Regions from separate parts of the Caballeronia sp. SBC1 genome, predicted to be linked through region 2. Evidence: predicted binding sites of a transcription regulator. Region 2 holds the regulator's gene; each other region holds the start of a gene.

Region 1 (3,276 bases), 1.4 Mb from region 2:
GCGATGAACAAGCTGGCCGAAGGCAATTCCAGCAATTTGTCCTTTTACGAGATCACGAACGGCCAGCATTTCGATGCGTTCCTGAGCGTCGCGGGCTTTGATACGCGCTTCGTGCCGTTGCAGTACTACAACCTGCAGGCGCTGAACCTGATGTGGGCGCATTTGAAGAACGGGGCGCCTTTGCCGCCGTCGCAGGTCGTGCATACGGTGGCGCGGGGTGGTACGCCGGGGGCTGCGCCGGCTTTGTCGGTGAACAATTTACCGGCGATTTCCGCGTCGCCCGGGGCGAACGCGATCACGTTTGGCGGCGGCGGAGTGAATGTGCCGAACTGAAGCGAGGCATACATCTCGCCGATCAAAGGCTGGCCGATGAGGGTATTGGCCGAGATCCGATCTGCGATGAGTCGAAGCGCGGCCGCTGAACTGGCGGCCGTTGGCGCGTCGCTGACTGCAATTTTTCGATAATCCAGCCGCTATCTTCGATTGATAACGTGGCGACTCCCGGTGCGTACTTTGGCGACAACATGAACGCACCGGACGGCAACTATGTTCGAATGCTTAAGGGGTAGTCGCCGATGCCGCCACCGGCGCGGAAGCCGGGCTAGCCGTTGAGGTAGCCGCGGTCACCGCCGTGGCGCTGGCGGCTGGAACAGCACTCGCCGCTGGCGGTGGTTTAGCGGCGCTGGCGTTCAACTCCGCGCGAGCGGCCGAACTCGCGGCTGGCGTCTGCACGACAATAGGTGTTGGCGTGAGGTCCGGCGAATTCAGGATCAGCGATGGCGCGAGCGCCTGGCTGCTGACGTTCTCGCCAGGAATGGGCGAGCTGCGCGGCACGGTCTTCAAATAGTGCCCGACCAAACTAAAAAAGCGATCGTAGAACTTGCCTGCCGGCACGGTTTCGCTGGAGATTTTTACCATCGAGTCGCTGTTCGAGCGGATCGGCAGCGAGAGCGAGCCGAGCACGCTCAATCCCACGCTGGCCGAGGTATCGCTTTTCTTCAGCGTATAGCCGTCCTGCACCGCATTCACATACGCGATGCTCGTATTGGTCGCGTTCTCGCCCGCCGTGCAGACGACATGAAACGACACCACCACGTGCGTATCTGCCGCCGGCTGGAAGTTCTTGGTGGCATCGATGGTATCGGGCTGCGGCATGGTCGTCACGTAACCCTGGCTCAGCAGCGCTCGGCGCGAGGCTTCGCAGGTTTCCTGACTGGTGGCGTCGTAGTTGTGCGCGAACGGGCTCGCGCCCGTCGAGAACATTTCGGCCTGGTAGCTGGGCGTGGGCGTGGCGTTGCCCCCACAAGCGGCGAGGGCGAGCAGGGGCAGGGCGAGTGAAAGGCGGGAAAGCGGGTTTTGCATGACGGGCGGCTGGATGAAACGAAGGACATCGGTGGCGTAGATTGTAGTGCGCCGCGCGTGTCGACGTAAAAAGCAGGAAATTATGGAGATGGGCAAGAACTCCACGCAGCCGATATGGCCTGAATCCCGTACCGCAGACGGTTTTCGTAGGCGGCTCAATCCCGCCGCAGCCCCGCCGCCGCTCGTAACACATCTATTTCTCGTCCCTCGCCGATATCCCTTCTTGAAATTACCGATCGGTGTGCCATATACTTGGCACTCGTCGCACGAGAGTGCTAACAGTTTTCCGGCCGGTGGCTTTGTGGGTCGTCGGACGGGTTTCCCGCGTTTTTATAGTCTCAGTTAAGAGAGGAGTGTGTATGAACCTTCGTCCTTTGCACGATCGCGTCATCGTCAAACGTCTGGATCAGGAAACCAAGACTGCCTCGGGCCTCATCATCCCCGACGCTGCAGCTGAAAAGCCGGATCAGGGCGAAATCCTGGCCGTCGGCCCGGGCAAGCGCGATGACAAGGGTACGCAAAACGCCCTCGACGTCAAAGTGGGCGACCGCGTGCTGTTCGGTAAATACGCTGGTCAGACCGTCAAGGTCGACGGCAATGAACTGCTCGTGATGCGCGAAGAAGACATCATGGCCGTTCTGGTCAAGTAATCACCTTCAAGCCTGCGGCCTTCCAGCCGGTGCGATCGACCCGCGCTCATGCGACTCTCGCCCGGCCTGGAAAAGGCCAAAAACTGAAACGAATCAAGGAGTTTGAATATGGCAGCTAAAGAAGTCGTATTTGGCGATATCGCCCGTGCAAAGATGGTTGAAGGCGTGAACATCCTGGCCAACGCGGTCAAGGTCACGCTGGGCCCGAAGGGTCGTAACGTGGTTCTGGAACGCAGCTTCGGCGGCCCGACGGTCACGAAGGACGGTGTTTCGGTCGCTAAAGAAATCGAACTGAAAGACAAGCTCCAGAACATGGGCGCGCAAATGGTGAAGGAAGTTGCTTCCCGCACCAGCGACAACGCCGGCGACGGCACGACCACGGCTACGGTTCTGGCCCAGTCGATCGTCCGCGAAGGCATGAAGTACGTTGCATCGGGCATGAACCCGATGGACCTGAAGCGCGGCATCGACAAGGCAGTGACCGCTGCTATTGAAGAACTGCGCAAGATCAGCAAGCCTTGCACGACGAACAAGGAAATCGCTCAAGTTGGCGCGATTTCGGCTAACAGCGATTCGTCGATTGGTGACCGTATTGCTGAAGCAATGGACAAGGTCGGCAAGGAAGGCGTGATCACGGTTGAAGACGGCAAGTCGCTGGAAGACGAGCTGGACGTGGTTGAAGGTATGCAATTCGACCGCGGCTACCTGTCGCCGTATTTCATCAACACGCCGGAAAAGCAAACCGCGATCCTCGAAAACCCGTTCGTGCTGCTGCACGACAAGAAGGTGTCGAACATTCGTGACCTGCTCCCGATCCTGGAACAAGTTGCGAAGGCTGGCCGTCCGCTGCTGATCATCGCTGAAGATGTGGAAGGCGAAGCTCTGGCAACGCTGGTTGTGAACAACATCCGCGGCATCCTGAAGACCGTTGCTGTGAAGGCTCCGGGCTTTGGCGATCGTCGTAAGGCCATGCTGGAAGACATCGCAATCCTGACCGGCGGTCAAGTGATTGCTGAAGAAACCGGCCTGACGCTGGAAAAGGCAACGCTGGCTGAGCTGGGTTCGGCTAAGCGCATCGAAGTGGCGAAGGAAAACACTACGATCATCGACGGCGCTGGCGAAGCTGCAAGCATCGAAGCGCGTGTTAAGCAAGTTCGCACGCAAATCGACGAAGCTACGTCGGACTACGACCGTGAAAAGCTGCAAGAACGTGTCGCCAAGCTGGCTGGCGGCGTTGCAGTGATCAAGGTTGGCGCTGCGACCG
Region 2 (3,276 bases):
GCTCGCCAGTGAGCGCGTTTTGAAAAAGCGCGCTGCCCACAGCCATTTATCGATACGAAGGCGCGCGCTGGAGTCGGTTGATATCTGGTAGTTCACGAGTGGTCAATAAGGTGGTCTATGCTACTGCGCTCAGCGTATGCGGCACCTGAACCGGCCAGCCTTGCAGGTGTTGCGCAACAATTTCGCCCAGCGCCTTGATCCAGGCCGGCGATGCATTCAGGCAGGGAATCCGGTGAAACTCCTTGCCGCCTGCATGCAGGAATTCATCACGCACTTCCATACCGATTTCCTCGATCGTTTCCAGGCAATCCGACGTAAACCCAGGGCAGAACACGTCTACTCGCTTCACGCCCGCCGCTCCGAGTTCAGCGAGCGAGGGCGCGGTATAAGGCTGCAGCCATTCTGCCCGGCCAAAACGAGACTGGAATGTCACCCGGCACTCGACCGGCGACAAGCCGAGCGCAGCCATGAGCAACGAGCCGGTCTGTTGACACTGATCATGATACGGATCGCCAAGATCCATGGTGCGCTTTGGCACCCCGTGGAAACTCAGCACCAGCCGGTCGCCCGCCGCAAAGTCCGGCTGGCCGTGATGCCGCCAATAGTCCCGCACCTGCTCGGCCAGCGCGCCAATATAGGCCGGATGGTCGGCGTATTGACGGATAGTGCGCAGTTCGGGCTGATTACGCACGTGCCGCAAGGCGCTGAACGCGTCATCGAACGCGGTAGCCGTGGTCGAAGACGAATATTGCGGGTACATGGGAACAAGCAGCACGCGCTCGGCGCCTTCCAGCTTGAGTTGATTCATCATGGCCGGAATGTCAGGCGTTCCGTAGCGCATGGCGTAGTCCACGATCACGTGATAGTCGTTCACCATGAACAAGCGCCGCAACGCCTCCACCTGTTTCTCCGTATAGACCCGCAGCGGCGAGCCCTCAGGTAGCCATACCTGGGCATATTTTTTCGCCGACGCACGGCTGCGAAACGGCAGGATTGCCAGCCTCAGGATCACTTGCCACACAAGCGCCGGAATTTCCACCACGCGCGGGTCCGACAGGAACTGCGCGAGGTACTTGCGCACGGCCTTGGGCGTGGGCGCGTCTGGCGTTCCGAGGTTGATCAGCAGCACCGCGACGCGATGCGAAGCGGATGGCTGCGAAGGCAACTCGAGGTCGTAGCGCATGGAGGAAAGGGGCTGTGAAGCCTGTGTAAGTAAGTGAAACCCATTATAGCGGCGCGTTTCGGAACGCAACATCGGCCGAACGGCCGAGTGGTGCACGGGGCTGGGGCAAGGCAAGATGGGTTGTCTGCCGAACAGATTTGCAGCATTTTGCGGGCCGCCCCGGCAGACGACTTAATGTGGACGGCTCAATGTGGACGGCTTCATGCGAGCGGCTGATTGGAAACCAATCTGGAAGCCGCTCGCACGGGCCTATTGATGGCTGAGCGAGAGGGATAACAGGCGCGCGGTGATATCAACAATGGGAATCACGCGGTTGTACGCCATCCGCGTGGGTCCGATCACCCCGAGCGTACCCACAATCTTCCCGTTCACTTCATAGGGCGCGGTCACCACGCTCATTTCCTCGATCGGCACGAGATTCGACTCGCCGCCGATAAAAATCTGCACGCCTTGCGCGTGGCTCGAGACATCGAGTAATTGAAGGAGACTCGTCTTTTGGTCGAACACGTCGAAAAGCTTGCGCAGCCGCGCCATGTCGGAGGAAAGATCCGCCACTTCCAGCAAGTTGCGCTCGCCCGAAATCAGCAGGGTGTCGCCTTGATCCGTTTCGTCGACGCTCGCGGCCACCGCTGCCTGCATCAGCGAGGTCATGTCGCCGCGCAACGCGTCGATTTCCTCGCGCAGTCTGCGGCGTACTTCGTCGAAGGACAAACCGGCGAAATTCCCGTTGATATAGTTCGACGCCTCGGTGAGCTGCGACGGCGAGTAGTCGCGCTGGGTCGCCATGATGCGGTTCTGCACGTCGCCTTCCGGCGTCACAATGATCAGCAGGATGCGCTTGTCGGACAGGCGCATGAACTCGATCTGCTTGAACATGTGACTGCGGCGCGGCGTGAGAATGACGCCAGCGAAGGTGGACAGGTTCGACAGCACGCTCGCCGCGGCCGCCACGATCTTCGCCGGCTCGCCGCCTTGCAGCTTGATCTTGACGGCGGAGGTCATGGCTTCGTCGTCGGTGGTTTCGACGGTGAGCATGGTGTCCACGAAGAGCCGGTAGCCGCGCGGCGTGGGAATCCGCCCCGCCGACGTATGCGGGCTCACCACCAGCCCGAGGTCCTCCAGGTCCGACATGACGTTGCGGATGGTGGCCGGGCTGAGCTCGAGTCCCGAATAACGCGACAGCGTGCGGGAACCGACCGGCTGACCTTCGGCGATGTAACGCTCGATCAGCGTCTTGAGGAGGGTCTGGGCACGTGGGTCTAGCATGGGGAAATTTTAGCTCAACGTGTAAGGAAACAGCGAGCACACCAAATAGGGCGACGACGGCTGACGTTAATTTGTCATTCACCGGTCATCAATTCATGATCCATACCCATTCTAGCGACAATTCCCCCTCCCGCCCGAGGCTTAGCGTATACAGGACAACCCAGAGGACGACCCAGGGCGTCACGGACATGGCGCGCGGTTCTTTTCGACACTCACCTATGGTGTAATGCCGGCATGGAAATTGGTACCCAATTCAAGACTGTCGCGCTCGTGGGGCGCAACAATACGCCCGGCATCAGGGAGCCGCTGACGGCGCTCGCCGCGTGCATTGCGAAACGCGGCTTCGACGTCGTGTTCGAAGCGGAAACGGCGCATGACGTTGGCGTAACCGACTACCCCGCCTTGACCGCGCCGGAAATTGGCGCGCGCGCGGACGTGGCGGTCGTGCTCGGCGGCGACGGCACCATGCTCGGCATTGGGCGGCAGCTCGCGCCGTATCGCACGCCGCTGATTGGCGTGAATCACGGACGGCTCGGTTTCATCACGGACATCACGCTGGCCGAAATGCATGAGCTCGTGCCGCAAATGCTCGCCGGCAGTTTCGAGCGCGAAGAGCGGACCTTGCTGGAAGCGCGCATTGTCCGGGACGGCCGGCCGATCTATCACGCGCTGGCGTTCAATGACGTGGTGGTGAATCGGAGCGGCTTTTCGGGCATGGCGGAACTGCGCGTGTCAGTGGACGGACGTTTCATGTACAACCAGCGCTCGGACGGTCTGATTGTCGCCACGCCAACGGGTTCGACCGCATACGCGCTCTCCTCTTCCGG
Region 3 (3,276 bases), 200 kb from region 2:
CGGCGTCGAACCGGTGCTAATCCAGCGCCACGCGTGTTGCCTGCATCGCGAGCAACTGCCATTGCCCATCGACCTGAATATGAATGGCCGTGTACGCGATGGGAAACAGCAAGGCGCCGTTCTTCGACTCCATCTCGAGCAACGCGCGCCCATAAACGATCCACGTGTCCCGTCCGCCCGGTATCACATCCTGCGACTGGATCTCGATCTGCCGATAGCGCCGGCGCCCCGCCATGATCGCATCAATAAACTGACGCTTCGTCTCGCGCTTGCCATTGGTGTGAACATAGCTGGCGTTCTCCGACAGCAGCGCGTCCAGCAGTTCGCCGTCACCGTCGACCATCGCACGGAAACGCTCGCGCTCGAGTTCGCGGATCGCCTCGATGGGCGTATCGATAGGTTGTGCCGGCATCTGTCGATTCCTTTCGCGCTAGAGGAACCGATGGACGCGGTCCCCGTCAGAAGTTGTATTGCAAATATATCTGGCTGAAATTTATACCAGGATTCGGGTGTTCGATACCGCCGTTCGATAAATGCTGAAACCGGAAGCCTGCCTGATAGTTTTGATGTGCGCCGAATTGAGCCCCTACGCCCACGACATCGGCGAACTGAAAGGCCGAAGAGAAGGTACGCGTCTCGGTCTCGCGAACATGTGACAGGAGCCGTATGCCTACACCGGCTTCCACGTAGGGCCGAAACCATCCGGAACTCTTGATGAAGCGGAACATCGGGGTGAGACCAAATTCCCAGATGCCCGGATTCGAAGCCTGACTTTCGCGAATATCCCAGTAGGCCACGTGCGCTTCGCCCACAACAGTGAAGTGGAAACCGCCGATTTCCCACCAGGTCCAGTTGGGGTCCCAGACCGCACCGACATCTGCCTTCCGGACGTCATGGTCGGCAACCCCGCCGGCAATCTGTACGCCGAACTGATCAGCGTGGGCAGCGGCCGAAGCCAAGACCAGCGCACCAAACAAGGCACCGTAGAAAGAGCGCTTTTGCCAGACACTTTTGTTTTTCTGCATGAATACTCCGCGGCTGGATTCTCACAAGATGGGCTCGCCACCAACGCAGCAAGCCGTCATTTTAGAGACGGTCTCAAAAAACTGCTCGGAAGAGTTCTGCTGAACGGGCGAAACACGGAGTTAAGTTTCGTCGAATCCTGATTAGCGCGTAAATCGTGCGAAATCTTGCAAATTTCTTTCGGTAAGTTTGACAGTGACACCGTTTCGCGGTGTGCAACAGTCCGGGAAAGCACTTATTGGCTATTGGAGCGTTGATTCTAATAGCGTATGGGAACTTGGACACACAAGGGCTCTCTAATCCTTAGCACTCGAAATGGCAGAGTGCTAATATCGTGGCTAACCCGGTTTCTCATCGGGTTTTTTGTTGATAAGGAGCACACAAGCGTGACCAATGCGATGACCCTCCCGAATACTGGACACTCGGCGCCGGCCAAGGCCGCTTCGGCAGGTGCGCTGACGTTTGCGCAGTCGTCCATGTTGACTGGCCAGATCGGCAACATCGACGCCTACATTTCGGCTGTCAACCGGATCCCGATGCTAACGCCGTCGGAAGAACGTCAGTACGCCACCGAATTCCGTGAGAACGACAACCTGGACGCCGCGCGTCAGCTCGTGCTGTCGCACCTGCGCCTGGTGGTATCGATTGCCCGCAATTATTTGGGTTATGGGCTACCCCACGCCGACCTGATTCAGGAAGGCAATATCGGCCTGATGAAGGCCGTGAAGCGCTTCGATCCGCAACAGAACGTGCGGCTGGTGTCGTATGCCATGCACTGGATCAAGGCTGAGATTCACGAGTACATCCTGCGCAACTGGCGCACGGTGAAAGTGGCAACCACGAAGGCGCAGCGCAAGCTGTTTTTCAACCTTCGCAGCCACAAGACCGGCCACAACGCGTTCACGCCGGGTGAGGTTGATAGCCTGGCGAAAGAACTGAACGTGAAGCGCGAGGAAGTCTCCGAGATGGAAACGCGTCTTTCAGGCGGAGACATCGCGTTGGAAGGTCAGATCGACGACGGCGAGGAATCGTATGCGCCTATCGCATATCTGGCCGACTCGCACAATGAGCCGACCAACGTGCTGGCGTCGCGTCAGTTCGACAAGCTGCAAAGCGAGGGGTTGTCGACCGCGCTCGAATCGCTCGACGAACGCAGCCGCCGGATCGTTCAGGCGCGTTGGCTCGAAGTGGAAGACGACGGCTCGGGTGGCAAGACGCTGCATGAACTTGCTGACGAGTTTGGGGTATCGGCGGAACGGATTCGCCAGATCGAAGCCAGCGCAATGAAGAAAATGCGCACGGCGCTGCACGAGTACGCTTGAGCGATTAGCACAGGAGATTCGCCGCTTGAGTTTTTAGCGATTCGTGAGAAATTCATAAGCGGTGCGTAGAGAAGAGTTGAAAGCCTGCCGTCGAAAGACGGCGGGCTTTTCTTTGCCTGCGCGATTCGCTCGATTTGCTTATATGCGACGTACCTGACACGCACCAATGAAAAAGCGGCGCCAGAGGTTTCCCTCTGGCGCCGCTTGGCGTTCAGCCAGCAGACCCTCTGCGACTTAGCGCGACATCATGTGCGCGCCGACGTTATGCAGCACCCACAACGTCCCGCCGATCAGAATCACCGCCACCAGCACGGCGAATCCGAGCGAGAGCAGGTTCCATCGCTGCGATGAAGACGTGTTCATATGCAGGAAAAACACCAGATGCACGAGGATCTGGATAAACGCGAGCACGGCGATGGCGATGACCGACTCTGTCGGCCCCAACGCTTGCTGCATGACCAGTCCAAAAGCGGCGGCCGTGAGCACGACCGACAGGACGAAGCCAATGACATACGAGCGCACGCTGCCGTGGCCCGCGCCGGTATCGATTGAATGTGCGTTTGCCATTTATACGACGCTCGTCAGATAAACAAAGGTAAAGACGCAAATCCACACGATGTCCAGAAAGTGCCAAAAGAGGCTGAGACACGTGAGGCGCGTCAGATCGCGTTGGGTGACTTTCTTGTTGCCGATCACCTGGATGGCCAGGACCGCCATCCAGATCAGGCCGACCGTCACGTGCAAGCCGTGCGTTGCGCCCAGCGTGAAGAACGCCGACAAAAACGCACTGCGATCGGGTCCGTAACCCTGCGCGATCAGCATGCTGAACTCGTGGATTTCCAGCACGATAAACACAGCACCCAGCAAGAACGTCACGCCGAGCCACGCCAGCAGTGCGGTCGACTTGCCCTTGTGAGCGGCCAGCATGCCA

The links. The regulator HrcA, encoded in region 2, represses chaperone genes, less so after heat shock. The targets are predictions, from matches to a motif close to TTAGCACTCNNNNNNNNNGAGTGCTAA.
Region 1: SBC1_RS14290 (co-chaperone GroES) is a predicted target of HrcA. The motif match lies at 1,615-1,641, and genes of this name have one in related genera.
Region 3: rpoH (RNA polymerase sigma factor RpoH) is a predicted target of HrcA. The motif match lies at 1,327-1,353, and genes of this name have one in related genera.

The regions. Positions count from the first base shown of each region.
Region 1 covers NZ_CP049156.1:3,236,055-3,239,330, reverse strand. The annotation lists gene SBC1_RS14300 (D-(-)-3-hydroxybutyrate oligomer hydrolase) at 1-333, shown strand, start outside; gene SBC1_RS14295 (DUF2242 domain-containing protein) at 559-1,362, opposite strand; gene SBC1_RS14290 (co-chaperone GroES) at 1,722-2,012, shown strand; gene groL (chaperonin GroEL) at 2,121-3,276, shown strand, end outside.
Region 2 covers NZ_CP049156.1:577,411-580,686, reverse strand. The annotation lists gene SBC1_RS02555 (RNA-binding S4 domain-containing protein) at 1-96, opposite strand, end outside; gene hemH (ferrochelatase) at 116-1,183, opposite strand; gene hrcA (heat-inducible transcriptional repressor HrcA) at 1,433-2,449, opposite strand; gene SBC1_RS02540 (NAD kinase) at 2,684-3,276, shown strand, end outside.
Region 3 covers NZ_CP049156.1:380,594-383,869, reverse strand. The annotation lists gene SBC1_RS01700 (nuclear transport factor 2 family protein) at 17-412, opposite strand; gene SBC1_RS01695 (acyloxyacyl hydrolase) at 459-1,025, opposite strand; gene rpoH (RNA polymerase sigma factor RpoH) at 1,410-2,345, shown strand; gene cyoD (cytochrome o ubiquinol oxidase subunit IV) at 2,580-2,912, opposite strand; gene cyoC (cytochrome o ubiquinol oxidase subunit III) at 2,913-3,276, opposite strand, start outside.